Regions from separate parts of the Erwinia sp. LJJL01 genome, predicted to be linked through region 2. Evidence: predicted binding sites of a transcription regulator. Region 2 holds the regulator's gene; each other region holds the start of a gene.

Region 1 (7,627 bases), 1.0 Mb from region 2:
AGCCTGTATAGTGCTTCGCCGATCCTCGATGACACCGGCCGCCTGCGTGCCGATTATAAAGAGCTGCAGCCTGAAGTTCAGGACGAGGTTTCCGCACTGTGGCCAACCGTCACTGACGAAAACCTGAACCAGCTGACTGACTTCATCGGTTACAAAACCGAGTTCATGCATCTGTTCGGCTTTGGTCTGGACGGCGTGGATTACGAAGCGGATGTTAATCCGGACGTAAAAATTAAGAACCTGGTGCAGATGTAATTCTGACCACGTTAAGCCCGGCGGCGCAGGGTATCGCGCCGCCAGCTATTGACCAGCCCTCAGCATCCAACCCGGTAAAACAGCGCTCCCAGCTGATATTGCCCTGCTATACCGCCAAAAACCCTTCCTTCCCTGAAATTCCCCACCAAAGATCGGCTTTTCAATTCAGTCATTTACAGAAAAATACGCGCAGGCAAAATAGCGCTTATTTTCACTCTTTGCGTGAACCATGTCCGACGAAGCGCTCCACCAGCAAATCCACAACCTGAAAAAACACAATGCGCGCCTGAAGCGTATTGCCCATGACGCCCGCCATAAGCTGAATGCGGCGCTGGACGGCACCGGGCTGTGTCTGTGGCAGCTGGATATCCCCAGCGGCAAGCTGGTGATCTTCAACCGCCGCTGGGGGTCAATGCTGGGCTTCCAGCCGAAGGAGCTGAGTGCGCAATTTGCCGTGTGGCGCGAACATCTGCACCCGGAGGATGCGCAGGAAGTGCTGAAGGCGTTTTATGACCATATCGAGGGGCGCGCACCCTATTATGAGGCGCTGCACCGGATGATCGCCAAGAACGGTAAGATCACCTGGGTGCTGGACCGCGGGCGCGTCAGCGAATGGGACGAGCAGGGTAACGCGCTGAAGGTGACCGGTACTCATATTGATATGACCAAAGAGAAGCAGTACGAAGCCCAGCTCTCGGCGCTGGCGCATCACGATCCGCTAACCGGCCTTACCAACCGCCACGCGCTGCAACACCATTTCAGCCAGATGAAAACGCAGGGTCCGCTGTGCCTTGCCTATATCGACCTCGACAACTTTAAGCACGTTAATGACACGCTCGGCCACCGCAGCGGTGATGAGGTGCTGATCCAGCTCAGCCAGCGTATGCGTGACGCGGTGCCGCCCGCCGTGGTGATTAGCCGGATCGGCGGCGATGAGTTTGTGCTGCTGCTGCCTTACCTGATCGGTTATCCCAAAGTACGCATTGCGGCGCAGGCCGTGCTGGATGCGGCGCTGACGCCGTTCGAGCTCGATAACGGCCTGGCGCAGATTGGCGCATCGGTCGGTATTGCTGAGGTGAAGGAATCTGATGATTTTGGCGCGGCGCTGATGCGCGCCGATGAAGCGATGTACAACGTAAAGCGTAATGGCAAGCAGGGCTTTGGTTTGGCTGCAATAGAGTGACTGGCCAAATATCCTTATTAATCATTATCGTTTTCGGCAGTTAAGGAACTTTCTCATGGCAGGGGGCTTGAGCGGCTCACTATACTGAAAGCCAATTCAGAAGAAGGATGCTCGAATGAAATCTATTAAATTATCTAAATTAGCAGGTTCATTATCTCTGGTGCTGGCCCTCTCTGGTACGGCGACAGCGGCAGGCGCAGCGGAAGTCACTACTCCTGCGGCAGCGGCACCCGCCACGCAGAAAGTCTCGCTGTTGAACGGCGACTTAACTTTTGACCTGAAAGGTTATCAGCAGCAGCCAATGCCGGGTGGCGCACCGGGCAAGATGTACGTCAGCCAGGCGGAAAAGCGCGTGATTATCCTCGGTGAGGACAATGTCCCCGTTGTGGCGCGAGGCGGCACCGATGCGGACTTCCTCAACGGTATGAAGTCGATTAAGGATAAACAGAAGCAGGCATCGCCGGATTATAAGGTGATCAGCGAGAAGACCGAGAAGGTCAAAGGGCTGGACGTTTATCACATTGAAGCCACTGACAAGATGGATGGCAAAGGCGTGCAGCAGGCGACGCTGCTCTCCACCGCCGATAACAAGTTTGTGGTTATCCAGGTGCTTTCCGGCGCCAGCGACAAAACCGGCCATGCCGCCGCGGTGAACAGCATTCTCGGGAAGTAAGGATGATTTCAGGGCTCGCCGTCGTTAGATCCCTTTAGGCTGGAGCCCTCCCAGCGGGTCGGGCATGCCCGACCCCTACATCGGCCGGGTAATCCGGCTAGTCCTGATTGCCAGCATCCGTTAGTGCCTCTAAAAATCCAACGTCATCGCGCTGCCGACAAGCGTAGCCCGTCACGCGTAGTGGCCGACCTTCTTTTCCGGTCGGCCTTTTTACAGGCGGGTGAGAGCATATACGTAATCAGCCTGACCCCTGGCACACTTGTGCAGCTAACGCTTTTCTTGATGAGCACTGAGAAATCGATCGGGTCGACCAAACCGCGGTCGGCCCTAAACTGCTATCGCAACAGCAATTCAATCACATCAAATTATATCGCGCGTCCGGCAGCAGCTTCTCCGGCAGCGGGTGCTGGTTATCCATCTCGCACAGGGTGCGTTCGATGTGGTTACAGATGGCATTCAGCGGCAGGTCGTTAGCGGAGGTGCCAAAGGGGTCTTCCAGCTCTTCCGCCAGCGATTCCAGCGACAAAAAGGTATAAGAGATAAACACCGAGACCAGCGGCGTCATGTAGTGCAGGTCTGCCACCAGCGCGAACGGCAGCAGGGTGCAGAACAGGTACACCGTGCGATGCACAATCAGGCTGTAGGCAAACGGGATCGGCGTGGTGCTGATGCGCTCGCAGCCGCCAAGAATATGCGACAGCTCATTCAGATTATTATCCATGCCGTTATACAGCAGGTCGCTAATCAGCCCTTTTTCGCGCTGGTCCGCCAGCCACGCGCCCATGCACAACAGCAGGCGGCCGGTCCTGAACGGGCTGGCCAGCACCTCTTCCCGCCACTTTTCCGGGGCCAGGCGGCGGATATCATCGCTGGCATCGGTGCTGCGCAGCTGATGCTTCAGGCTCCAGCTAAAGGCCTTCAGCAGCGCGCTGAATTCGCTCACTGCCGCCGGGTCGCTGCGCAGCGCGCCTTTCGCCTGGCGCAGCAGCGAACGCTGGGTAATCAGCAGCGCCCCCCAGAGGGTTCGCGCCTCAACAAAGCGCGCATAGCTGGCGCTATTGCGAAAGCCAAGAAAGATAGCAATCGCCACCCCCAGCAGGCTGAACGGCGCGGTGGTCAGCTTCACCCCCAGCGTTTCATACCACTGAAAGCAGATCACCGCGAATATCGCCATCATCAGATTGAGGCTCAGGCGAAACAGAATTTTTTGCAGCACCGCGCCGTGCCATGAGAACAGGCGCGGAAACCAGTGCTGATGCGGGCGAACAATCATGGCGGCAGGATCCTGAAGTCAGCAAAAGAGAACATCATATTAACCAAAGCGCGACATCATACTCCGCTGCTGGTGCGGGTAAAACCCTCACCGCCCGGCAGTTTGCCGTAATGCGGCATTACAAAGGGGATATTGATATTTAATTCCGTCGCGGATTTATGAAAATCTGGCGTCATATCTTATGACGAGGGAGTAGTAAAATGAGCCAGAATCCACAACGGATCAAACTTGGTCTGATGCTGCAGGGCGCCGGTGGTTTTATGAATGCGTGGCGCCATCATCGTGTCCCGGCCGATGCCAGCGTCAACGTTAGCTGGTATCACCAGCTGGCACGCCAGGCGGAGGATGCCGGGCTGGACTTCCTGTTTGTCGCCGACGGGCTGCACATCAATGAAAAATCGCTGCCGCACTTCCTTAACCGTTTCGAGCCGGTGGCGCTGCTCTCCTCCCTGGCCTCGGTCACCGAACGCATCGGGCTGGCCGGGACCATCTCCACCTCCTACAGCGATCCGTTTACCGTCGCACGCCAGCTGGCAACGCTCGACCTGCTCAGCCACGGGCGCGCAGGCTGGAACGTGGTGACCTCGCCGCTGGAAGGCTCGGCGCGCAACTTTGGTAAAACACACCCGGAGCACGGCCAGCGTTACCAGATAGCGCGTGAATATATTGAGGTGGTGCAGGGGCTGTGGAACAGCTGGGAAGAGGATGCATTTATCCGTGACAAGCAGAGCGGCGAGTTTTTTGACGCCAGCAAGCTGCACAAGCTGAATCATCAGGGCGACCACTTCTCGGTTGAAGGGCCGCTTAATATTCAGCGCTCCCCGCAGGGGCAGCCGGTGATCTTCCAGGCGGGCGCCTCTGAGTCCGGTATTCGCCTGGCGGCGGCGACGGCTGACGCGGTGTTTACCAACGCGCGCACGCTGGAGGAAGCCGAAGGTTACGCCGCCAGCCTGCGTGAACAGGTGGCGCAGCAGGGGCGTGACGCGGTGGGAATTTTTCCCGGCATCAGCCCGATTATTGGCGCCACGGAACAGGAAGCCGAGGAGAAATATCAGTATCTGCTCTCCCTGCTGACGCTGGAGCAGGCGCTGAACTACCTTGGGCGCTTCTTTGACCATCACGACTTCAGCCAGTATGATCCGGATGCGCCTTTCCCGCAGCTGGGTAGCCTGGGCGAGAACAGCTTCCGTTCCACCACCGATCAGATCAAACGACTGGCGGCAGAAGAAAAGTTAACGCTGCGCGAGGTTGCGCTGCGCACCACGCTGCCAAAAGGCGAGTTTTTTGGCACGCCAGAGCAGGTGGCCGACACCTTTATCCGCTGGGTTGAGCAGGGTGGCGCCAGCGGATTTATCATCTGCGGCCCGGTGCTGAACGAAGCGCTGGAAGACGTGGTGCGCTACGTGCTGCCGATCCTCGAAGCCCGCGGTTACTGGCATCAGGACGACAGCCGCACGCTGCGCGAAAGGCTGGGCATCGCCAGGCGCGACCACCACAATCGTCAGACTCATCACGCTGCGTGACGCATAGCGGCATAAGCTTTCCCTTCATTCACCCGCGCTTAGCGGTTATGCTAAGCGTTATCCACGCCCTAACCTCAGAGAAATACAATGAATATCGTTATCCGCCGCGCCGAACGCCCGGACGCTAAACTGATCCTCGCGATGATCGCCGAGCTGGCCGAATATGAGAAAGCGCTACATGAAGTGGTCGCCAGCCAGCAGGACATCGAAGAGTCGCTGTTCGCTGCGGAGAGCAAATCAGAAGCGCTAATCTGCGAAATCGACGGTGAGGCGGCGGGCTACGCGGTGTTCTTTACCAGCTACTCTACCTGGCTGGGCAAAAACGGTATTTATCTTGAAGATCTCTACGTCTCCCCGCGTTTTCGCGGCCATAAAGCCGGTAAAACCCTGCTGCGCCATATCGCCCAGCTGGCGGTCGCGCGCAATTGCGGTCGCCTGGAGTGGAGCGTGCTCGACTGGAACCAGCCTGCCATCGACTTCTACAAAAGCCTCGGCGCGGTTCCGCAGAATGAGTGGGTGCGCTACCGCATGGAAGGCAAGGTGCTGACGGATTTCGCTGAATCCTGAGAGGACGGAGTCACGTCTAAGCCGCTGCGCCGCAAGGAACAGCGGTTTTTTTATGCCATGAGGGCGGCTTTAGCAGAAAGTTCCGCAGGTTAATGTAAATTATTCAATTAGTGTATTGATAATTATTATCGTCTGTATATGATGTCGCAAATTATAAAAGAACGACTTGCCCCGCGCATCGCATTTTCGGGGCCATTAACCTGTTTCATCGGAAAGCACTGTTGAGCAAATACCAATAATTAAATCAGGTATTTATCATGCTCAAATTTTCGTCCCGCCAGGGGCTACTGCAGACATCGCTCGTCATGGGAACTTTACTCACCGCCACCGTCAGCAGCGCTGCGGAGCAGGGTGACGAGACCGCACAAACAGCACCGAACGCCAGCAGCCAGAAACCGTCCGATGCCGCCAGGCCGAAAGATGATGCGGTGATGACCGTGTTGTCGCCGGCGGTGAAAAACGTCGCCGGCAGCAAAATCACGCTCAGCGCGGCGGAGATGCAGCAGCGCGGCGGCAACGACTTTGGCACCATCATGCGTTATGAAACGCTGATCGGTGCGGTCGGCAGCAGCGGTGGCTCCACCAGCGGTAAAAGCGGCTTTGACCGCAGCGGCTACACCGGCTACAACATCCGTGGTCTGGAAGGCAACCGCATCGCGATGGACGTTGACGGCATCCCGCAGCCGGACGCGACCGGGCGCAGCTACGCCAGCCGTGCCGGGGTAAATACCTTCGGTATCGGTCGCGACTACGTGGATCCTTATCTTTACGGCCAGGTCGACATCGAAGTCGGCGCAACCTCTACGGCGCGCAGCAATAACGCACTCGGTGGCTCCGTCTCCTTCCTGCCGAAATCTGCCGATGACTACCTGGCGCCGTCAAAACCGACCTACTTTGGCTACCAGAGCGATTACGACTCCTCCAACCGCAGCTGGCACAACGGCATTACCGCGGCGATGGGCGATGAAACCCTGCGCGGACTGGTGGCTTACAGCCGCCGCGACGGGCAGGAGACGCGCAACAACAGCGGCGAGCGGGATGCTTACCCGGCTAACTGGCACTCCGATGCGTTTCTCGCCTCCGGCATCTGGCAGCCCAGCGACGAGCACAAGCTGATAGCTACCGTCGATCTCTACAACAAGGTGAACCACACCCGTTACGACAGCTGGAACACCGCCGGCACAGCGGTACTGGGCGATGCCAATCAGCAGAGCAATACCCGCCGCTGGGGCATCAGCCTGAAAGATGAGTGGACGCCGGCAAACGCGTGGATCGACAGCCTGAGCAATAAGGTCTACTACCAGAAAACCGAAGCGCACGACAACACCCTGATGCCGCTGGATGCGTCATCCATGCAGCGCGTCTATTCTGACTACAACGTTGAAACGGTGGGCTACGAAGCCCAGCTGGCGAAAAGCATTGGCCGTCACGATCTGCTCGCCGGGGTCAATGCCCGTCTGGCCGATGCGGAGCGTCCATTCAGCCAGTCCCCGGCGCAGACCTCGTTCAATAAGATCACCAAACCCCAGGGCGACAGCCGCACCGTGGTTCTGGGTGGTTTCGTGCAGGACACCATTCAGTTCGATCTCGACGGTCACGGCTTTGCGGTAGTGCCCGGCGTGCGCGTGGCACATCAGGAAACCAAACCGCAGAACCTCGATAACCTCGCCGCCGGCACCGACGTGCTGACCGGGGCCGATGCCGAAGCGCTGTACGGTAAAACCAACAGCGACACGCAGGTGCTGCCGTCCATCAGCTTCAACTACGACATCACGCCAAAGCTGATGACCTATGTGCAGTACAAGCGCGGGGCGCAGTTCCCGAATGCCAGCCAGCTGTACGGCTCGTGGAACCTCGGCTCCAACTACCTGGCCGGCCGCCAGTACGCGCTGATCGGCAACACCGATCTCGATACCGAAACCAGCAACAACGTTGAGTGGGGCGTAAAGGGCGAAGCCACGCCAGGGGTCACCTTCAGCGGCGCGATGTTCTATAACAGCTATAAAAACTTTATTGCCTATACCCGCTACAGCCGCGCCACCAACCCGGAGAAATTCGCCAACGTGCCGTCGAATATCGCCACCACTTATCAGGCGGAAAACCGCGATAAAGCCTATATCTGGGGCGGCAACATCAGTAGCAAAATCAACTAC
Region 2 (7,627 bases):
GTCAATTAAACGTGACGTGAAGTGGCTTGGCTTTGAGTGGAGCGGCGAAGTACGCTACTCATCTGACTATTTCGAACAGCTGCACAACTATGCGGTTGAGCTGATCGGTAAAGGTCTGGCTTACGTTGACGAACTGTCACCTGAGCAGATCCGTGAATACCGAGGTAGCCTGACGGCGCCGGGTAAAAACAGCCCTTACCGCGACCGTAGCGTGGAAGAGAACCTTGAGCTGTTTGCCAAAATGCGCGCCGGTGGTTTTGCTGAAGGCACCGCCTGCCTGCGTGCAAAAATCGATATGGCGTCCAACTTTATCGTGATGCGCGACCCGGTTATCTACCGCATTAAATTCGCCGAGCACCACCAGACCGGCAACAAGTGGTGCATCTACCCGATGTACGATTTCACCCACTGCATCTCCGATGCGCTGGAAGGGATCACCCACTCGCTGTGTACGCTGGAGTTCCAGGACAACCGTCGCCTGTATGACTGGGTGCTGGACAACATCACCATCCCGGTGCATCCGCGTCAGTATGAGTTCTCACGCCTGAATCTTGAATACGCCATTATGTCCAAGCGTAAGCTCAACCTGCTGGTCACTGAGAAAGTGGTTGAGGGCTGGGATGACCCGCGCATGCTGACCGTGTCTGGCCTGCGCCGCCGCGGTTACAGCGCGGAATCAATTCGTGAGTTCTGCCGCCGTATTGGCGTGACCAAACAGGATAACAACGTGGAAATGGCCGCGCTGGAATCCTGTATTCGCGACGATCTCAACGAAAACGCGCCGCGTGCGATGGCCGTTCTTGACCCGGTAAAAGTGGTGATCGAAAACCTGCCTGCGCATCATGAAGAGATGATCAGCATGCCGAACCATCCGAGCAAGCCGGAGATGGGTACGCGCGAAGTGCCGTTCAGCCGTGAGATCTGGATCGATCGTGCTGACTTCCGTGAAGAAGCGAATAAGCAGTACAAGCGTCTGGTGATGGGCAAAGAAGTGCGCCTGCGTAATGCCTACGTGATCAAAGCTGAGCGCGTAGCCAAAGATGAAGAGGGCAACATTACCTGCCTGTTCTGCACCTGCGACGTGGATACGCTGAGCAAAGATCCGGCCGATGGTCGTAAAGTGAAAGGCGTGATCCACTGGGTGTCCGCAGTTCACGGCCTGCCTGCGGAGTTCCGCCTGTATGACCGTCTGTTCAGCGTGCCAAACCCGGGCGCAGCAGAAGATTTCCTGACCACCGTTAACCCGGAATCCCTGGTGATTCGTCACGGTTACGTCGAAGCGGGCATGCAGCAGGCTGAAGCTTCTGCACCTTACCAGTTCGAGCGTGAAGGTTACTTCTGTGCCGACAGCGTCTATTCCAGCGCCAGCAATCTGGTGTTTAACCGCACCGTTGGCCTGCGCGATACCTGGGCGAAAATGGGCGAATAAGCCGTAATCAGCTATATAAGAGGGCGATGATTCGCCCTTTTTTTCGTCCGCTGGATACCGCTATCAGCGACGTATCGACAATCTCACCTGAAGGATATTGCATGTCTGGATTAGCCGAACAAGCCAGCCGCAGCGTGATTGTGCTGCATGAACTGATCGCCGAAGTGTTTCACGGCGACGGCAGTAAAGTGCCCGAACTGCTCGCTCATTTTGCCCCCGAATTCACCATGGTCACTCCCGGTGGAAAAATGCTGGCGCTGGCAGACGTTGCCGCACTGTTTACCCGCCTGACTGGCGGACGTCAGGGCGTGGAGATTCGTATTGAGCAGTGCCAAATTATTTCGCAGTCAGAGCAGGATGTGGTGATTCATTACCATGAGCTGCAGCAGCAGGGGGATGTGCATACTCATCGTATCTCGCTGGCGGTGATTGACTGTAGCGCAACCCCACCACGCTGGCGCTATTTGCAGGAAACGATGGTTGCCGACTAGTTACCGTACTAGTTCGCGAGTGTGATTTTGTGTAGACTATGCGGCATTAATGCCGTTTAGCCAGTGGAATATCCCGGCGCGTGCGTTTTGTTACCGTTTCTCGCTAAGGATTTGCCATGGCTCTGCCTGCTTCTGCTGCTCCGTTACCCTCCACGCTGTGGGGGACCTTAATCATCAGCGGCACCATTATCGGTGCCGGGATGTTCTCCCTGCCGGTGGTCATGTCGGGGGCGTGGTTCCTCTGGTCTTCACTGTTGCTGATCCTCACCTGGTTTTGCATGCTGCTTTCCGGGCTGCTCTATCTTGAGGCCAGCCTGCATTATCCGCCGGGCGCCAGCTTCGATACCGTTACGCGCGACCTGTTAGGGCGCGGCTGGAATCTGGTTAACGGGTTGTCGGTGGTTTTTGTGCTCGGCATTCTGACCTACGCCTATATCTCTGCCAGCGGGGCGATTATTCAGCACAGCCTGAGCCAGCTGAGTGTCGATCTCTCTGCCCGCACCGCCGGGCTGCTGTTTGCGCTGCTGGTGGCGCTGTTTATCTGGCTGGGTACGGCCGTGGTCAGCCGCATGACGCTGATCTTTCTCGGTGCGAAGGTGATCACATTCCTGATGATTTTTGGCGGCTTGCTGTGGCACATCGAGCCGGTGAATCTGCTCGACAGCGCGGCGGAAGACGGCCACTACCTGCGTTATCTCTGGGCGGTAGTGCCGTTCTGCCTGGCCTCATTTGGCTACCACGGCAATATTGCCGGGCTGGTGAGTTACTACCGTAAAAACGCCGGGCGCGTCAGCCGCTGCCTGGTCTACGGCACGCTGCTGGCGCTGGCAATTTACCTGGTGTGGATCGTCGGCACCATGGGCAATATTCCACGCCATGACTTTAAAGCGATTGCCGCACAGGGGGGGAATATCGATGTGCTGGTTGCGGCGTTGTCCGGCGTACTGCACAGTCAGTACCTGAATCTGCTGCTGGATATCTTCTCCAACTTTGCCGTGGCCTGCTCATTCCTCGGCGTCAGCCTGGGCTTTTTTGACTACCTTGCCGACCTGTTTAAGCTGGATAACTCTGCCACAGGGCGCCTGAAGACCACCGTGCTGACCTTTATTTTCCCGCTTACTGCCGCGCTGATCTGGCCCAACGGCTTTCTACTGGCGATAGGTTATGCCGGGTTGGCTGCTACCCTTTGGGCGGTGATCACGCCCGCGCTGCTCGCCTGGCAGTCGCGCCGCCGCTTTGCCACCGCGGCCTGGCGGGTGAGGGGCGGCGTTGCGCCCATCGTACTGGTGCTCTGCTTTGGCGTGCTGAATGCCCTGGTATCACTGCTCTCATACGGTCACTGGCTGCCGGTATTCGGCGAATAGCAGGCATAAAAAAACCGCTGGCAGGCAGCGGTTTTTACACAATCATGGAGATTACTGGTCGTGCAGAGTCTCGTCTTCGCGGCAGTCGCCCAGAGCACAGTGACCGTAAAGATAGAGGCTGTGGTTGCTCAGTTTGATGCCGTGGCGCTTAGCGATTTCACGCTGGCGCTCCTCGATGTATTCATCACGAAACTCGATAACTTTACCGCAGTCCAGGCAGATCAGATGATCGTGATGGTGCTGCTGGGTCAGTTCGAAAACGGATTTACCGCCTTCAAAGTTATGGCGGGTAACGATCCCCGCGTCGTCAAACTGGTTCAGCACGCGGTAAACCGTGGCCAGACCAATTTCTTCGCCCATATCAATCAGGCGTTTGTACAAGTCTTCCGCACTGACGTGATGGCCCTCTGGTTCCTGAAGCACTTCCAGAATTTTCAGTCGGGGAAGCGTGACTTTCAGGCCGGCCTTCTTTAATGCGGTGTTATTGTCAGTCATGCGGATATTGTCCTGTTACTTTGCTAGTCACTTAGTGGCTGAAAAGCCATGAACATCGGTCGACGCTAAAGCTGAATGCGTCTCAGTATAGAGCTGATAGTTCGAAATGAAAACTAAAAGGGATGCCTGAACCGCTGAGGGATGTAAGGATTAATGTCGTTACATCCTGGGAAGCGCGCGCCCGAATTATGCTGGGTTAACATTTCGTTCTCCCTCATCTCATCACACTCGGTAAACCAAGTGTCGTCAAACAGTGTGACGGGCGCTGAGTAAGCGGGTAACCGATGGGGTTATTGTACAGTTTTGCAGGTGAAAGTTACAAACATGTATCTATTACTTCTATAGGAAAAACCACTGACTTGATGTGAGATAACTCCCACATCAAGCCGCTGTGGTTAGGCTTCGATGATTTCTTTCAGCTGAAGTTCATCAAAAATCTGTTTTACCCACTTTTCAACGCGTTCGTTAGTGAGTTCTGGCTGGCGGTCTTCATCAATCGCCAGACCGAGGAAGTTGTTGTCATCTGCCAGGCCTTTAGAGGCTTCGAAGTGATAGCCTTCGGTCGGCCAGTGACCAACGATAATCGCCCCGTTCGGTTCAATGATGTCGCGAATGGTACCCATCGCATCACAGAAATATTCAGAGTAATCTTCCTGATCGCCGCAGCCAAACAGCGCGACCAGCTTACCGTTGAAGTCGATCTCTTCCAGCGTTGGGAAGAAGTCATCCCAGTCGCACTGGGCCTCACCGTAGTACCAGGTGGGAATGCCCAGCAGCAGAATATCAAAGGCTTCAAGGTCTTCTTTGCTGCTTTTGGCAATATCACGAACTTCTGCAACATCTTTACCCAGCAGTTTCTGGATCTGTTTTGCAATGTTTTCCGTATTGCCTGTATCGCTGCCGAAGAAAATGCCGACGAGTGCCATGAGTTTAATAACCTCTTGAATCTTAATGATATGGTGACTGCTGAATTTTTCGCAGATATCGCTAATGATAACAGACCGCCGGAAGCGGATAAACGTGTAATGCTGCTGGTTTTGTCGCTGAGTGCTTAAGCCAGGCGATCAGGATTGATGACGCTGCAGCTGTTCCAGCAGCATCTCTTCAATCAGTTCGCTGCGACTCATATTGCGCTCTTCTGCCAGCTGGTTCAGGGTATCAACCGCGTCGCTGTTCATTTTCAGCTCAACGCGCTTCAGGCCGCGCACTTTATCCCGCTTCAGCTGGTTGCGCTTGTTGATGCGTAGCTGCTCATCACGCGTTAGCGGATTCGTTTTAGGTCGTCCCGGGCGACGTTCATCTGCGAACAGATCGATCGTTGTGCGGTCCGTGTTCTCTTTTGCCATAGGGATAGTGATACTGAAAGGCTGAATTTCTGAAGACCAGGGTCGTTATGCCGCGTGAAGAATCAGCAGCGGCAAATTTTAGCGCGCCATCATACCCCAGCGAAAGTGATGACGACAATCATTTATACCCTTCATTCTTCAAGCCGCAGATGCGTTGGCTTCATCCATTATTCGGCCCATCCCTGGACCTCCCCCCTTCGGGACCACTGTAGACAGCGTTCAAATCTGCTCCGGGCAGATTTGTCACCCCTGTCACAGAGCGATCTATGCTGCCGGGGACTCATGGCCTTGCCGCCTTTCTGCAGCTCGAATTATTTTGGCTATATCAACCCGAGGAAATAATTGTTTTTACAGCGCAAAAAATCGACGGATTGCGCGTAACACGGCATCAGGTTTTTCCGCATGTACCCAGTGGCCGGCTCCGGCTATCACATGCGCACGCGCCTGAGGGAACTGAGCTAGCAGGGCATCACGGTACTCATCCGCCAGATAAGCCGAGCGTTCGCCGCGGATAAACAGTGCCGGATGCGGGCAGGGGGCCAGAGGCTGCCAGCCAATAATCTGGTCGTAACACTCCCACAGCACCGGCACGTTGAAGCGCCAGTCACCTTCATGGAATGATTTCAACAGAAACTGGATCACGCCTTCTTCATCTATATGCAGGCGCATCAGCGCGGCGGCTTCGCTGCGCGTTTTAATTCCGGCCTGCGACACCGCTTGCAAGGCGGCAAAAATGTCGTCGTGATGGCGAGTGCTATAAGCCACGGGGGCGATATCGATGACCACGATCTCACCTACACGCTCGGGGGCCAGCGCGGCCAGCGCCATCGCGATCTTGCCACCCATGGAGTGGCCAATAAGGCTGAAGCGTTCAACCTTGAGTTCATCGAGCGTATCGAGGATATCCTGCGCCATCAGCGCATAGCTCATCTCATCAGCCCGCGGCGAAAGCCCATGATTGCGCACATCAATTTGAATCAGACGACGGTCATCTTTTAACCCTCGCGCCAGCACGCCAAGGTTATCCAGGCTGCCAAACAGACCGTGGATTAGCACCAGCGGAAGATCGTTTGATGCGGATTGTTCAGATTGCAGGCGGAAGTTTAAATTCATAGAGAAAGTTCTTACAGTTGATGTGAAGGCTTAGGGTATCATGGATCCCACAATTTCTGCCGCAGGCGCCATATGCGGTTACGATCTTTTTGCGGCATATTCCGACTTTTGCCCTGAAATGGGTCTGGCGCTACAACCCGGCAGGATTTAACTTTATAATCCTGATGTTAGAACTGGATCGGTTGAGCACGGGCGATCCCGACGATCGTTTTCGTCTCTGTGACCCGCGTTCTGACACAAGCACTAACCGTACTGGATAAAGATGAAAACGATAGAAGTCGACGAAGAGCTATACCGTTATATTGCCAGCCACACTCAGCATATTGGTGAAAGCGCATCGGATATTTTGCGCCGCATGTTGAAGTTCACTGCGGGTCAGACGGCTCCGGCTACAGCGGCAACATCCGCTGCAGCGGCGGGGAAAGAGCCAGCAGCGAACACGGCGGTGAAAACTGAAGCCCGTCCGCAGGATCGTGTGCGTGCGGTACGTGAACTGCTGCTTTCTGATGAGTATGCCGATCAGAAAAGAGCAGTGAACCGCTTTATGCTGGTTTTATCGACTTTATACAGTCTGGATGCCAAAGCGTTTGGCGCAGCGACAGAGTCTCTGCACGGTCGCACGCGCGTTTACTTCGCGGGCAATCAGCAAACGCTGGTAGAAAATGGCACCCATACCAAGCCGCAGCACGTTCCGGGCACGCCGTACTGGGTGATCACCAACACAAATACTGGCCGTAAACGCAGCATGGTTGAACACATAATGCAGTCGATGCAGTTCCCGACGGAACTGACTGAGAAAGTTTGCGGTACCCTCTAACTGAAGCGTCAGGGAGAAGCGCCAATGGCCAATCACCCCCGTGCCGGGCAACCCGCCCAGCAGAGCGATTTGATTAACGTTGCACAATTAACATCTCAGTATTATGTCCTGCAGCCTGAACTGGGCAATGCAGAGCATGCGGTGAAATTTGGCACCTCCGGCCATCGCGGTAGCGCGGGTCGTCACAGCTTCAACGAGAATCACATTCTGGCTATCGCGCAGGCGATTGCCGAAGAGCGTAAAAAGAACGGTATTACCGGCCCTTGCTACGTGGGTAAAGATACCCACGCGCTGTCTGAGCCCGCCATTATTTCCGTGCTGGAAGTGCTGGCTGCCAACGGGGTGGATGTGATTGTCCAGCAGGATAATGGCTATACGCCAACGCCGGCGATCTCCAATGCTATCCTTGAGCACAACAAATCTGGCGGCGCACAGGCGGACGGCATCGTCATCACGCCTTCGCACAATCCACCAGAAGATGGCGGCATCAAGTACAACCCGCCGAACGGTGGTCCGGCGGATACTAACGTCACCAAAGTGGTGGAAGATCGTGCCAATGCGCTGATCAAAGA
Region 3 (7,627 bases), on a different replicon from region 2:
GGTTTCCCCGTCCGGCCCGGTAGCATCCTGGTAGGTGCGGTTCTGCCAGTTGATGCCGCCACCGACTGTCAGGTCGCGCAGCATCGGCAACTGGTAGCGGCTGAATAGCTTGAACGAAGTCTGCGGCATATTGCTGTTGTAACGGCCGCTCTCTGTTTTGGCCACATAGCGCGTGGCGCCAAAGGTCATCTGCAGGTTATCGGTTAACGCGCCGTTGAGTTCAAACTCTGCGCCTTTGCTTACGGCCCCTCGCGTGCTGATATACGCCTGTTCGCTGCTGCCGTTAACGAAGTTGCTGCCGTCGGTTTGCGCAGCATTTTCCTGCTCAATGCGGAATACCGCCACCGTTGCCGTCAGGCGGCCATCCATCCACGCGGATTTCAGTCCGGTTTCATAACTTTTTCCGGTAACCGGGTCGAGGTAGCGACCGTCTCTGTTGCGATAGGTTTGCGGCTGGAAGATGGAGGTGTAGCTGGCGTAGGCGGACCAGCTTTCGTTGATGTCATACACCAGCCCACCGTAAGGAGTGATGTTGTTTTTAGTCACGTCACCACTGCTGCCGTTAGTGCTCCACTGGGTATAGCGCGCGCCGAGGATCAGCGACAGGGGATCGGCCAGTGAGAAACGGGCGGCGCTATAAGCCGATTTCTGGCGCACCACGTCGTCAGCATTCTGATACCAGTCTCCCCACTCAGGTTCGGCCACGTTGCCGCTCCATGCATCGTTGAAGCTGCCCATCTGGCTGCTGTCGAGGGCGCCGTCGGCACTGTAGGTGGCATTGTGCTGGCGGCTGTAGCTGACCCCGGCCATCATCTGATGCTGGCGGCCGAACAGTTCGAATGGCCCGCTGGCGTAAGTATCGATTGAATCCAGCTTTCGCTTACCGCGATCAAGGCTGCCAAAGCCCGAGGTGCCTTGCCCGGTGACCACGTCCGGGAAATCCATCACGTAGAGCAGCTTGTCGTTGAAAGTTTGTTCGGCGTGCGTGGCATTGACGCGGAAATTCCAGCCGTTATTGAAATCGTGCGTTACGTTTGCAAACACCTTACGTGAATCGAGGCTGTAACGTGCCCAGTCGGCCGCCGGATTGGTACTGCGGTCATAGCCAGTGCGTGAGCCGTTGCTGTACCAGGTTGGCAACCCGCCCCAGGTCGGATTGCCTGTATTGCTCTGCTGATAATCGTAGCCCAGCGATACGGTGCTGTTATCGGTTACGTCAGCATCGATTACGCCATAAAGGAATTTTTTGCTTTTGTGGTAGCGGTCCAGCGAGCTGTCCTGATCCTGATAACCCGCTATCACGCGTCCACGCACGCTGCCAGCCTCGTTCAGCGGACCGGAAACGTCCGCAACGTAACGCTGCTTATTCCAGCTGCCGTAGCTGGAGCTGAGGTTGCCGGTAAATTCTTTACTGTCGGCGTGCTTGCGCACCATATTGACCGACGCCGCCGGGCTACCCGCGCCAGTCATCAGCCCGGTGGAACCGCGCACTATCTCGATGCGGTCATAAATCGCCGTATCTTCCCCGGCATCGCCATAGTTCCAGTTATCGCTGGCGGAAGTCGGGATATCGTCGAATGTGTAGTTGGTTATCTGGAATCCACGGGCGAAGTAGGCCGAGCGTTCACTGTCGATAATTTCGGCGGAGACGCCGGTAGTATTATTCAGCACGTCACCCACTGATTGCAGATCTTGATCCTGCATGCGCTGCCCGGTCACGACGCTGACCGACTGCGGCACATCGCGCGGCGTCAGCAGCATTTTGGTGCCTGCGCGCGTAGTTTTAACGCTGTAGTCCTGCTGCTCATCGGCGGCATTATCAACTGTGGCATCGACCACCAGATCGGGCTGGGCGACAGCCGTTTCCTCACTGGCGGCCTGCGCCGGATGAAGCAATGAGTTGATCGCCAGTGCCAGCAGCGAGACGGCAAAAGTTGTCGCCATGTACGGCATGCGCCGTGCATTGTTTTCCCTGAAATTAAAAGACATCATCGTTCCCCACGCGGAAGCATTATTTTTTTGGTATGGCGTTTATTGGCGGCGTGCCCATTTTGGCGACATTAAATCTCGCTAGCATGGAAATCGCAATGCAGATGATAATCATTTTCTTTAAGATTATCATTGTAAAATTTTTGTCAGCATGAGTGGCAGAGTATTACTTTTCACTATTTACAGTGACTTATGAGGAGTTACAGCGAAAAAGAAGCGGGTTGAAGGGAAGGCAAACCCGGCGCCGCGTTGGACGGGCCGGGACAGGAAATGATTAGTTTTGACGCATAATGCTGACAATCTCTTCAAGCGTATCGGCCAGACGCTCGCCGCGCCTGTAGGCGAGCAGGGCCTCTTCACCGCCGCTTTGTAGCGACTTTGGCCGCTCGACAAACGCACCCAGTGGGGAAAGCTGTGCATCCAGCACTGCGGCAAACGGGATGCGTACTTTATCCAGACTGAACTGCTGTTTGAACAGTGACTCTGACTGATCGCGGGTGATCACGGCCAGCTGAGCATCAGGATAGCGCTCGCACAGCGCGTTAATTGCCGGCATATTGCGCTGGCAGTCCGGGCACCACATCTCTGCGGCCGCCAGGATCACGAATTTTCCTGAGAGCGCCGCGATATCCGCGGTGGTTTCCTGACTGAGAAAGTCCGGTCGAGTGGTTTTCTCCTGCTCAATCCGCAGCTGCGCGATCTCCTGCGCTGTCCCCTGGCTGACGAACTCTTCATAGCCAACGCTGTTCTCAATGAGGGTGTTGAAATCTGCCACGCTATTTCTCCTATCCGGTATTGCGAAATGATTCACGGATAATAGCAGGAGTGGGGGCAGAAATTAGCTCGCATCAAAAATGACGTAGAGTTTGCGCATCTGCGTGTCGACCACCCAGGTACCTGCGGTGTTCGCTTCGAAGAAAAAGGAATCGCCAGCTTTGAAGGTCAACGTCTCTTCGCCGTCCGGCGTGAAGGAACCGCTGCCGGCGAGAAAGTGCATTATCTCGGCTTGCTTCACCGAGCGGCGATAGCTGCCGGCGCTGCACTCGAAAATACCGGTATCAATATCTTCTTTTCCCGGGATCACTTTCTGAATACCCGACAGCTGAATTGGCGACGTTTCCGGCAGACCGTCAACGCTACCCCAGGGTTCTAACACTTCTATAGCCGCTGGCTGTTCAATCTTTTGTACTTTCATTGGACTTTCCCTTTAGTGAATGTGATACAGCGAGCGTAACCTGATAAAAATTTCAGGGTTTTACTTGCTACGGTTACTCAGCATAAGAGAAGCACCAAATAGATTGGCGGGATTATTAGCCGCCGGTTAACACATTTGTGTGTTAATCGGCGTGCCTCTGGCAGAAACTTTTGCGGCCTGACTTTGCCATCTATTCGCCCCAGCGTTCTCTGAGGTAGTTAACCGCCTCCTGCGTCTGCATCTGGTTTAGGTAGTTTTCCCGGAACAGGATGGTGCCGTTGATTTGCGGCACAGCTTCGTTCAGGTCGAGCTGTTTTTTTAGCTCGGGCACGCCGCCGCCAATCATCCAGTCAGGTTCATTTTTTGACGGCTCACCCACTTTATACAGCGCGATGCCAATGTAGAGGCGGGTATGAGTCGGCTTGACCACATCCGCCCACCATTTTGCCAGCACGTCATAGCGTGCCGCCTGGCGGGCAAAGGGCCAGTAGAGCTGCGGGGCGATATAGTCCAGCAGCCCCTGCTGCACCCAGCGGCGAGTATCGGCATAGGCTTCATCGTATGCCGCCGCGCCGCGCGTGTCGGAGCCGGCCGCATCGTGCGAAAGGTTGCGCCATACCCCCGCCGGACTGACGCCAAACTCTACGTCAGGCTTCAGCTGTTTGATGGTGCGTGATACCTGTTCGATCAGCTGCTGGGTGTTGTGCCGCCGCCAGTCCGCTTTGCTGGCAAAGCCCTGACCATAGGTCCGGAAGGTCTGAGAGTCGTTGAGCATTGAACCCGCGGATTCTGCATAGAAATAGTCATCGAACTGCACGCCGTCAACGGGATAACGCGCCACCACTTCGGCCACGATGCTGGTGATCCAGTCACGCGCCTCCGGGATGCCAGGGTCCAGCACAAAGCGGTCACCGGCGGTGCGGATCCACTCTTTATGCAGCACGTAAACGCTGGCCGGATGCAGCGACAGCGTGCGGTTTAACTCAGCAACGGTGGACGCTTTGGTGTTCACCGCCACGCGATAAGGGTTGAGCCAGGCGTGGACTTTCATACCGCGCTTGTGAGCTTCATCCAGCATAAACTGCAGCGGGTCGTAGCCAGGATCCTTGCCAATCTCGCCCGTCAGCATATCGGACCACGGCAGTATTTTGGATGCCCACAGCGCAGTGCCGTCCGGTTTCACCTGGAAAAACACGGTGTTGACACCGAGACTTTTCATCTTATCCAGCTTATCGGTCAGCGATTTCTGCTGTTGGCTGATGCGCGCGGCGGCACTGCTGGCATTGACTGAGGCCACCGGCGGCCAGTCAAGGCGGGAAACGGTTGCCAACCAGACACCTCTTAACGGCGGCTGACCCTGCTGCGGTTCCACCGGCAATGGCTTTGTGACCACCGGGAAAGGAGTAACCAGCGACTTTGGCGGTTGCGAAGAGCAGCTGACCAGCAGCAGGAGAGCTACGCAGGCTGTGCTAACTGTCTTCATGCTGGATAACGATGGCAAGCGGCGAGGGCGGGTGATGGTGTGCTCCGGTTCATTACGGTGGTGATGAGATAGCGAACATTCTCTTATTATCCAAAATTAAGTCAATGCTTTAGCTATAGACATATTCCGCGGCGAATGATGAGATTCCCCGCTATGCTTGTGTATCACCAGTTTTGCCAGCGACTGTTCCTGAGGAATATCGATGGGTAATAAGGGCATTTCTGCAGGTACCGTTTACGGTATTCCAATCACCTTTATCCGCTATGGCTTAACCGGGGGGCTTAATACCCTGGTGCACTGGCTGGTGTTTTTCACCGGCTATAGCCTGTTTCATTTTAATCAGGCCAGCGCCAACGCAGTCGCCTTTGCCTGCGCGGTAACGGTGAGCTTTTTTATTAACGCCCGCTGGACGTTCAGTAGCCCTGTGTCGCTTAAGCGCTATCTATTGTGGGTCAGCTTTATGGCGTTTTTCGCTCTCTTTACCGGCTGGTGTGGGGACTTAATGGTGCTCAATCCCTTCCTTACGCTGATAATTTTTTCTGCGTTAAGTCTGGTGATCGGTTTCTTTTTTGCCAACCGTTTCGTTTTCAGGTGAGGATCGGAATGCTGATATCTCTGGTGGTGCCCGTGTGGAATGAGGATGAGGCCGTACCGGTTTTTTACCGCGCGCTGGATATCCTCGGCGATCTGCAGCTGGAACTTATATTTGTTAATGACGGCAGTAGTGACAGCACCGCCGAGGTGATTGAGCGACTGATAGCCAACGATGAGAGGCTGGTGCTGGTTAATTTGCGTCGTAATTTCGGCAAAGAAGCCGCTCTGCTGGCGGGATTTAATTATTCTACTGGCGATGCCGTTATTCCGCTGGACGTTGATATGCAGGACCCCATAGAGCTTATTCCCGAGCTGGTCACCATCTGGCAGCAGAAGGGGGTGGATATGGTACTGGCGCGGCGCAGCGATCGGAGTGCTGATTCCTTCCTGAAACGTATCTCCTCGCGCTGGTATTACAAAATGCATAACGTGTTAGCGCGCGAGAAGATTGAAGAGAACGTTGGCGATTTTCGCCTGTTATCGCGCAATACGGTTGATGCGATCTGTTCACTTCCCGAGCACACCGTGTTTATGAAAGGCATGATGCCGTGGGTGGGGGGCAAGACCGCTATTCTGGACTATGCCAGGATGCCGCGCGTGGTGGGTAAAACGAAATTCAACGGCTGGAGCTTGTGGAATTTCGCCCTTGACGGTATTACCTCATTTTCCACACTGCCACTCCGCGTGTGGACCTATATAGGCGGCGTCGTCGCTGTTATTTCTCTGCTTTATGGTATCTGGATTGTGCTATCAAAATTTATCTGGGGTAATGCGGTTGCCGGCTATTCTTCGCTGATGACGGTCATGCTGTTCCTCGGCGGTGTGCAGCTGATTGGCATTGGTATTCTCGGTGAATATATCGGTCGCATGTATACCGAGAGTAAGAACAGGCCGCGTTATATTATTGAGAGCGTGCTGAGGAAGAAAAATGACGGCCAGTGAGATTCAGCCCGTTTCCCGTTTACGGCAGATAGTCTTTACCTTCGTGATAGCGCTGCTGGCGACCCTGCCGGTCTGGACCAGCAAACTTTATTACCGTGACGATCTGTACCGGATATTTAATGGCAGCACCTCGGCGTGGCTGTCCAATGGCCGGCCAATGACCTGGCTGCTGCAGTCGATGCTATCGTTCAGCAGCAACCTTAGTGATATCTCACCGCTTAATTTGTTTATCGGTCTGCTGGCGCTGAGCATTGCCTCGGTGATCTATATCGAGAAGCTGCGCATCCCACTCACCGGCTATTGGGCGCTGATACCCCCCCTGTTCATCATCCTTAACCCTTTTCTGGTGCAGTGCCTGCTTTACGCCTATGACAGTCTGACCATCCTGCTTGCCTTCGCCATTGCGATGGTGGCCAGCCTGAAGCTGAGGCCGGGCGGGTTGCAGCAGCTCATTCTTGACGTGCTGCTTTTGCTGATGGTTCTGACACTGTATCAGTCCGGCTTAAACCTGTTTATTGGCTGCGTGGCGTTACTGGTTGTATGCCGCATTGTTCAACATCTACCCGTCTGGCAATGGCTTGGCGTTAAGATATTCGCGCTGCTGATCGCTGTGCTGATCTATAAATACGGCATCAGCGGCCCCCTGATTGATAAAGCGGATATATACAGCATGCAGCATAATCAGCTGCTGACTCCCGGGCCGGGCGCGCTGCATATTCTGACTGAAAGCATCAGACGTTATTACTCGCTGTTTTTCAGCGCTTACCCTGGGTGGCGAGCCGGGTTTGTTTGGGGGCCTGTTCTGTTTGCTGCCGTCGGCCTTGGCATTACTGGAATCCGGTTAAAGCAGCAGCAAAGGTTCAATGTCTCCACTCTGCTGCTGCTGTCAACAACACTACCAGTGGCCATTGCATCCGTTGCCGGACTCTCGCTTATGCTGGCCAGCCCGGTTTTTGTTCCGCGCATGCTGGCAGCCTGGGGAGTGACTTTGCTGTTCTGCTTTTATATCAGCGTTCAGGTATGGCCTGCATTGAGGCGGTGGTTAGCTGGGCTGAGCGGGGTTCTGCTGCTGTACCATCTGGTGGTGATGCTGGCCTGCTTTAACACGGTGGTCAACAGCCAGCGCTACGAGTTTAGCGTGATGGCTCAAATTAAAAGTGACTTCTACCGACTGCCCGCACGCAGCATTGATAGCATGGCATTTATCGGTCAATTAGATGATGCGCCTGAGGTGCGAACTAATATCAAAAATCTCCCCCTGATTAACAACATACGCATGAAAATGCTGGGCGAGTCAGAACCCTGGATTTGGCAGGCGCTAATCGCCCATGCCGACTTACCGTTAAAATCAATCAGAGCGAATGAGCTGATTCGGGCGGAAAAGCCGCGTAACTATCTTACTCAGGGGCCCGAGTATGACGCCT
Region 4 (7,627 bases), 2.2 Mb from region 2:
AGCACCATCAGGCAGGCCATCACCTGGTCTTCATGGCGTTTAATAAACGGTACCTGGCTAATGGCATAGCCGAATCCCACCAGAATCAGCACCCACAGCAGACCGCTCAGCCAGTTGAACAGCTGGAAACGGGTGTTCTTTAATCCGGCAATCCCGGCAAGGGTGGGCAATATGGTACGGACAAAAGCCAGGAAGCGGCCGACCAGCAGCGCCATCAGGCCGTGGCGGTTGAACAGGTTCCATGCCCGCTGGTGATACTGAGCGGGCAGGTGCATAAGCCAGCCCTGAACCATTTTGGTGTTGCCCAGCCAGCGCCCCTGCAGATAACCCAACCAGCAGCCGAGGCTGGCAGCGGTAGTCAGGATCAGCAGCGTGGGGATAAATGCCATCGCCCCTTTGGCGATCATCGCCCCTGCCAGCAGCAGCAGGCTGTCACCGGGCAGAAACGCCGCGGGCAGCAAGCCGTTTTCCAGCAGCAGCGTCAGAAACATAATTCCGTACACAATCCAAATCACGTCCGGATTGGCCAGCGCGGCGAAATCCTGATGCCACAGCGCCTGAACAATCTCGTGTAATACACCCATTAGTTATCCCGTAACCTGCATAGCCTTGATACTTGACGCCACAGCTGCATTAGCTGCGTACGAACACCCAGGTGACTGACTTCTGTAAGCTCCCGGGGATGCGCGTACTTGCCGCCTTGCCGTCACGCCAATTATTTTGGCTATTGAAATTTCGCTGTCCATTGTAGCTGCAATTTCGCTTCAACACCTTGATCAAAGGCGCGAAGCCGGGAGGCTATTAACACTTTGTTGAAGCTTTAGGGCATGACTGGCTTAAGCGTGCAAACCCGACAGCAAGGTCGTCAATCAGATCGTCGACGTTTTCCAGCCCGATATGCAGGCGCACCAGCGTGCCGCTGAAATCAATGCCGCCCGCGGGACGGATCGCCGCCAGCTCTTCCGGCTGGTTCGCCAGAATCAGCGACTCATAGCCGCCCCACGAGTAGGCCATGCTGAAATGGCTGAAGTTGTCGAGGTAGTGTGCCAGCTGCTCGCGGCTCAGCTTCGCCTTCAGTACAAAGGAGAACAGACCGCTGCTGCCGCTGAAATCACGCTGCCAGAACTGATGTCCTTTGCACTGTGGCAGCGCCGGGTGGTTGACCACCGCCACTTCCGGGCGTTCGGCCAGCCAGTTGGCGACGCGAATGCTGCTCTCTTCATGCTGACGCAGGCGCACTGCCAACGTGCGCAGGCCGCGGCTGGTCATATAGGCGGTGTCGGCATCGACCATCTGGCCCATCAGGTAGGAATTCTCGCGCAGCTGCGCCCAGCAGCGCGCGTTGGCGACGGCGGTGCCGATCATCGCATCCGAATGGCCGATCAGATATTTGGTTCCGGCCTGGATCGAGATGTCCACCCCGAAGTCCAGTGCGCGGAACAGGATCCCGGCACCCCAGGTGTTGTCGATCATGATGATCGCATCCGGCGCTTTGCTGCGGATCGCCGCGACAATGGCTGGAACGTCCTGCACTTCCATGGTGATCGAAGCCGGAGATTCGAGGAACACCACGCGCGTATTGGGCTGCACCAGCTCGGCGATTTCGCTGCCCGCGCTGTGATCGAACCAGGTGGTCGTGACATTCATTTTACTGAGGATTTTTGTGCAAAAATCCTGAGTCGGCTCGTACACGCTGCCGCTCATCAGCACGTTATCCCCCGCGCAGACAAAGGCGAGGATAGCGTTGGCTACCGCCGCTGCACCACAGGGATAGAGCACACAGCCCGCGCCGCCTTCCAGCTCGGTCAGCGCCTCCTGCAGGGAGAAGTGGGTGAGGGTGCCACGACGCCCGTAAAAGAGTTCGCCGTCGGCACGCCCGGCGGTGGCGCGTTTTTTATCGGCCACGCTATCAAACACCAGCGATGATGCGCGCTGGATAATCGGATTAACCGAGCCTTGCGTGTAGCGTTTAGCGCGTCCGGCCGCGATCAGCGCGGTTTCAATTTTTTTGCTGCTCATAAATACCCGTATGATTTTTTGCCCTGTTTCAACGTTAACACGCCAGCCTGCCGCGCGGTATGCAGCCTGCGGATAAGTGATAAAAATTCATTATCGCTGCGACAGCGCAGCGCGGGAGATAAAAAAATGTGCAAAAAATGTCCATTAAGTTGTAAATAGTAATGAGAACTACTATCAATTCCCGGCTGTTTTGGTATGATCCGCACTGAATTTTTCCGCTATCGGCTATTAGACGTTGGAGACACAGCGTGACAAATGATTTGATGCAGATGGACCTTTCCGTCTGGGGCATGTACCAGCATGCAGACATCGTGGTGAAAGCGGTGATGATTGGCCTCCTGTTGGCATCGGTTGTCACCTGGGCCATTTTCTTCAGCAAAAGTATCGAACTCAGCGCGGCACGCAAGCGCCTTAAGCGCGAGCAGCTGGCGCTGGCCAACGTGCGTTCGCTGGAAGAGGCCAGCCAGACCTGTGCCGGTTTTAAAGGCTTTAGCCTGAGCACGCTACTGGTAAAAGAAGCGGAAAACGAGCTGGAGCTGTCTGCAGGCTCTGATGACAACAACGGTATTAAAGAGCGTACCGGTTTCCGCCTTGAGCGCCGCGTCGCGGCCATCAGCCGTCATGCCGGTCGCGGTAACGGTTTCCTTGCCACCATCGGGGCTATCGCACCGTTCGTCGGTCTGTTTGGTACCGTGTGGGGCATTATGAACAGCTTTATCGGCATCGCTCATACGCAGACCACTAACCTCGCCGTGGTTGCGCCGGGTATTGCGGAAGCGCTGCTGGCGACGGCGGTGGGCCTGATTGCTGCTATCCCTGCAGTGGTTATCTATAACGTCTTTGCCCGCACCATTGGCAGCTACAAAGCTTCTCTCGGTGACCTGGCCGCCCAGGTTCTGCTGCTGCAGAGCCGCGACCTTGACCTCGCCGCCAGCGCACCGCGCGTTCAGCCCGCACAGAAACTGCGGGTAGGTTAAGCACTATGGCAATGCGATTAAACGAAGATCTCGATAACAACGGTGAAATGCATGAAATCAACGTGACGCCGTTTATCGACGTCATGCTGGTGCTGCTGATTATCTTTATGGTCGCCGCGCCGCTTGCCACCGTTGACGTGCGCGTCAATCTGCCTGCCTCCACCAGTGCGCCACAGCCGCGCCCGGAAAAGCCGGTTTATCTGTCTATCAAAGCCGACAAGCAGCTGTTTATTGGCAATGATGCGGTAACCGAAGAGACGCTGGTCGATGCACTGACCAAACAGACCGAAGGTAAGAAAGACACCACGATTTTCTTCCAGGCCGATAAGTCCGTCGATTACGCAACGCTGATGGGCGTGATGGATAAACTGCGTCAGGCGGGATATCTGAAGATTGGTTTGATGGGTATGGAAACTGCCGGGAAATAATCCCGTGTAATGGGTCGACCAAAACGGTGGTCGCCCCCTGAGGTCTCCCCAGAAATAACTTCCATCGCTAAACGTCCGCAAACCGGTCTGAGCTCAGCCTGAGCACGCCGGAACGGCAAAAGACGCTCCCTGCGGGCCTCGGCACGCGGCATCCCTGCCGCGTGACGTCCGGCTTACCTCAGGCCAAGCTCATCCCCCACTATCATCGTGCTCGCTGTGGGTTTAAACCGCGACGCTGCGGCTTTGGGTGCAAGGAGGGAGGGCTGATTGCAGCAGGCCCACGGCCAGGGATGGCCGTGAGCCAGGCTACAGGGATGTATTGATGCCGGTGCGGAAAGCAGCCCTCCCTCCTGAAACCTGCCACCTCTCATCCAGCGATAAAATTCAGAACGATTTTTTGTGGGGATCCCTCAGTGGTCGCCCCCTACATGCCCGGATCGCAGGGGCCGATCGTATTGTGATCGGCCCTTGTCATAATCGCGTTATACCTGAATTGCCGGCTCCATCAGGCGCCTTGCCTGATACTGCTTCACCAGCCGTTTGATAATCAACGTCCCAATTAATCCGCACACTGCCGCAAACGTCAGCCAGACGCCCGGCATCGCTTTATCTCCCGTCACATGGATCAGATAGCTGCACACCGCCGGAGTAAAACCGCCGAAGAGCGCTGTCGCCAGGCTATAGGCCAGCGAGAAACCGGTGGCACGCACCTCCGCCAGATACACCACCATGGCGCCGTTATAGCTGCCGTACAGGAATGAGAGCCACAGCTCGGCTTCCAGCAGGTGGGCAAAGCTCGGTGAACCGACCAGCCAGTGCAGCACCGGCCAGGCGGTGATAATCATCAGGATAGTAAAGATCAGCAGCAGCGGACGGCGGCCATAGCGGTCAGAAAGCGCCCCCATCACTGGCAGCCAGAACAGGTTGGAAATACCAATGCACAGGGTGACAAAGAAGCTCTCTTTATCGCTCATCATTAGCACCGTTTTGCCAAAGGTCGGGGTGAACGCGGTGATCATATAGAACATCACCGTAGTGGTGACCACCATCAGCATGCCTGCCAGCACCAGCGCCCAGTTGCGGCCAACCGAACGGACAATCTGCCCCATGCTCGGGTGATGTTTACGCTGGCTGAAGGCTTCGGTCTCTTCCAGCATGCGACGGATCCAGAACAGGAACGGCACGATCAGGCAGCCAATCACAAATGGAATACGCCAGCCCCAGTCGGTAACGGCTTCTTTTGCCAGCAGATGATTGAGCAGCAGGCCGAGCAGCGCGGCGAAGATCACCGCAATCTGCTGACTACCGGACTGCCAGCTGACGTAGAAGCCTTTCTTGCCCTTGGGCGCGATCTCAGAGAGATAAACGGAAACCCCGCCAAGCTCGACCCCGGCCGAGAAGCCCTGCAGCAGTCGGCCCAGCAGGATCAGCACCGGCGCCGCCATGCCCAGCGTGGCATAGCCGGGCACCACCGCAATGGTCAGCGTACCGATCGCCATCAGTCCCAGCGTCAGCAGCAGCCCTTTACGGCGGCCGTGGCGGTCAATATAAGAGCCGAGGATAATCGCCCCCAGCGGCCGCATCAGGAAGCCGGCGCCAAAGGTCATCAGCGTCAGCATCAGTGAGGCAAACGGGTCATCTCCGGGGAAAAAGGTTTTTGCGATGGCGGTAGCATAGTAGCCAAACACCATAAAGTCGTACATTTCGAGGAAGTTACCGCTGGTAACGTTGAAGATAGTTCTGGCACCGCCCTGCCGCGATGTCCCTGTCATTGAGTTGCTCATGTTACTTCCTGTGGGTTTTTTCCTCGTTTTTAGCCTGCCGGGGCGGGTTTTAATGTGACGGCGATCACTGTTACTGGCTTACAAAATGTTCACATTAGTAACCAATAATTAACAGTGGTAGTTTTGGCTAAAATTTGCACATCATTTGCGTCGATATTATTCGCCTGAGGGGGGCTGTTCATATTTAGTTATATTTTATTGCATTTAACTTTTGCCATTTTTTCCTCTGAAATCAGTTCGATACTCGATATTAATGTTTCCCTCGTCGACAGCCGATGAGCGTGGACTACGCTTAACCCCGAACGAAACGAAATGAATATATCGCCAAGCGGAGGAACCATGGCAGACCAATACGAAATGCAGAATCCTCTCACGCAATATCCAGCGGAAGACTTCCCCAAGCAGCGCCAGCCTGCGCCCGGCGTGCAGGCTGAGATGCGGCCGGTGCCGGACTGCGGCGAAAAAAGCTATCGCGGCAGCGGCCGTTTGCAGGGGCGTAAAGCGCTGGTGACCGGTGCCGACTCCGGCATTGGCCGCGCGGCAGCCATTGCCTATGCCCGCGAAGGCGCGGACGTGGCGCTCTCCTACCTGCCTGACGAGCAGCGCGATGCCGAAGAAGTGGCAAAACTGATTGAGCAGGCCGGGCAAAAAGCGGTGCTGCTGCCGGGTGATATCAGCAATGAAGCGTTCAGCAAGAAGCTGGTGGAAGATGCGCGCGAGCATTTAGGCGGCCTGGACATTCTGGCGCTGGTGGCCGGTAAGCAGGTGGCGGTAGAAAACATTGCTGACCTGACCACCGAGCAGTTCCGTAAAACCTACGAGACCAACGTGTTTTCGCTCTACTGGATCACCCAGGCAGCGATCCCGCATCTGCCGGCGGGTAGCAGCATTATCACCACTTCGTCGATTCAGGCCTATCAGCCCAGCGCACACCTGCTCGACTATGCGTCGACCAAAGCGGCTATCCTGGCTTACACCCGCGGCCTGGCGAAGCAGATTGCTGAGAAAGGCATCCGCGTGAACTGCGTGGCACCGGGTCCAATCTGGACGGCGCTGCAGATTGCGGGCGGTCAGACGCAGGATAAGATCCCGGAATTCGGCCAGCAGACGCCGATGAAACGTGCCGGACAGCCTGCAGAACTGGCGCCGGTGTACGTTTATCTGGCGTCGCAGGAGTCAAGCTACGTGACCGCTGAAGTACACGGCGTCACCGGTGGTAATCACCTGGGTTAGAACGACAAGTCCACCGTAATGGTATCGCTGTAGCTCCCCGCTACCGGCGTTGCCTGGCTGGTCAGCACCTGAGCATTATAGTTAAAGGTGCGGGTCAGCCCGTCGGTGCTGACGCTGTTAGCCGCCGTGCTCTGCATGCGTTCTGCAGTCACGGTTCCCCCCCAACGGCTGGCAGTGCCCGACCCTTTATAAATCTCATAGGCCAGCAGGTTCGTCCCGCTGGCCATGTAGCGCTGCGCTCCCACCGCATGGATCCCGTTGTTCATCCCCACGCTGTAGGTACTGCCCTTGGTGCAGATCACGTTGATCGACTGGCTGACGCCGGTAAAGCTGCTGACCAGCGGGGCGCTGCCGAAGTTCACCGCAGGCGAAGTAATGGTGGTGCAGTCGTTGGCAATGGCGATGGTCGCGGTCAGCGGCAGGGTCGTGGTGCCGCTGTTTTGCGAACCGAGCAGGCAAAGGCCACCAATGCCTACCCCGGTGCAGACGCTGTACACCACCTGCACGTTGAGCGTCACGGTGTAGGTGCCGGCCGCCACCACGGCGCCGGGCACGGTGCGCAGGAAGAACGGCAGGCTGAACACTACCTGGTTGCCGGTGCCGATACTCAGCCCCAGCAGCTGGCTGCGGCTATAGGTAACGATGGTGCCACCAATGCCCAACTCCGTGGCGCAGGCGGAGTCGGTACACAGCTGCACCGGGATGGTATCGCTCAGGCGCAGCGTGCCCCGATTGCCAGTGGAGCTGGTGGCGCTGACTAACTGCACGGTGACGCTGTCCGATGACAGCAGCGCCAGCACCCCGGTGCCGCAGTTGAGGGTGCCGGGCGCAGAAACCGTGCTGGCCGTCGTATTGACGGTAAACGAGCTGACACCGCCAAAGGCCGCGCTGACCGGCGCGGTGGTACAGGCCGCCAGGGCTGGAAGCGAACCGCCCATCAGCAGGATAAAACTACACAGCAGCAACAGTTTTTTCATCGGGTATTTCCTGTCGGTAACGGGGAGAGCACACAGGTGAGCGGGCCGTAAGTGGTGAGGGATTTTGGCCGCCCGCCCGGCACCGTCAGTTCGGTATCGCAGTGGCGTCCGTCCGGGGTTTCGGCGCGGAGGGGGTTATGTTCAGACAGATTCTCCATCCAGGTGATGCCGTCCCAGCCAACGTACCCGCTCTGCTGACCCTCGCGGCT

The links. Region 2 encodes Fur, which represses iron uptake genes when iron is present. Its sites were predicted from a motif close to ATAATAATGAGAACNACTATCAA; they were not measured.
Region 1: the regulator Fur is predicted to act here: its motif matches at 5,590-5,612, upstream of ACLI4M_RS21180 (TonB-dependent receptor domain-containing protein).
Region 3: the regulator Fur is predicted to act here: its motif matches at 2,094-2,116, upstream of fhuE (ferric-rhodotorulic acid/ferric-coprogen receptor FhuE).
Region 4: the regulator Fur is predicted to act here: its motif matches at 2,175-2,197, upstream of exbB (tol-pal system-associated acyl-CoA thioesterase).

Annotation. Positions count from the first base shown of each region.
Region 1 covers NZ_CP178576.1:4,315,748-4,323,374, reverse strand. The annotation lists gene fabV (enoyl-ACP reductase FabV) at 1-255, shown strand, start outside; gene ACLI4M_RS21205 (sensor domain-containing diguanylate cyclase) at 485-1,438, shown strand; gene ACLI4M_RS21200 (hypothetical protein) at 1,554-2,111, shown strand; gene ACLI4M_RS21195 (bestrophin family ion channel) at 2,467-3,384, opposite strand; gene ACLI4M_RS21190 (LLM class flavin-dependent oxidoreductase) at 3,585-4,907, shown strand; gene ACLI4M_RS21185 (GNAT family N-acetyltransferase) at 4,995-5,474, shown strand; gene ACLI4M_RS21180 (TonB-dependent receptor domain-containing protein) at 5,732-7,627, shown strand, end outside.
Region 2 covers NZ_CP178576.1:3,289,561-3,297,187, forward strand. The annotation lists gene glnS (glutamine--tRNA ligase) at 1-1,429, shown strand, start outside; gene ACLI4M_RS16300 (hypothetical protein) at 1,531-1,920, shown strand; gene mtr (tryptophan permease) at 2,037-3,284, shown strand; gene fur (ferric iron uptake transcriptional regulator) at 3,336-3,779, opposite strand; gene fldA (flavodoxin FldA) at 4,175-4,705, opposite strand; gene ybfE (LexA regulated protein) at 4,844-5,125, opposite strand; gene ybfF (esterase) at 5,474-6,238, opposite strand; gene seqA (replication initiation negative regulator SeqA) at 6,501-7,055, shown strand; gene pgm (phosphoglucomutase (alpha-D-glucose-1,6-bisphosphate-dependent)) at 7,080-7,627, shown strand, end outside.
Region 3 covers NZ_CP178574.1:5,080-12,706, reverse strand. The annotation lists gene fhuE (ferric-rhodotorulic acid/ferric-coprogen receptor FhuE) at 1-1,989, opposite strand, end outside; gene ACLI4M_RS00045 (thioredoxin family protein) at 2,264-2,764, opposite strand; gene ACLI4M_RS00040 (cupin domain-containing protein) at 2,828-3,184, opposite strand; gene ACLI4M_RS00035 (glycoside hydrolase family 10 protein) at 3,375-4,667, opposite strand; gene ACLI4M_RS00030 (GtrA family protein) at 4,960-5,262, shown strand; gene ACLI4M_RS00025 (glycosyltransferase family 2 protein) at 5,271-6,203, shown strand; gene ACLI4M_RS00020 (glucosyltransferase domain-containing protein) at 6,190-7,627, shown strand, end outside.
Region 4 covers NZ_CP178576.1:1,136,645-1,144,271, reverse strand. The annotation lists gene ACLI4M_RS06145 (DedA family protein) at 1-584, opposite strand, end outside; gene metC (cystathionine beta-lyase) at 802-2,019, opposite strand; gene exbB (tol-pal system-associated acyl-CoA thioesterase) at 2,268-2,996, shown strand; gene exbD (TonB system transport protein ExbD) at 3,002-3,424, shown strand; gene ACLI4M_RS06125 (MFS transporter) at 3,907-5,208, opposite strand; gene ACLI4M_RS06120 (SDR family oxidoreductase) at 5,548-6,441, shown strand; gene ACLI4M_RS06115 (Csu type fimbrial protein) at 6,438-7,418, opposite strand; gene ACLI4M_RS06110 (fimbria/pilus outer membrane usher protein) at 7,415-7,627, opposite strand, start outside.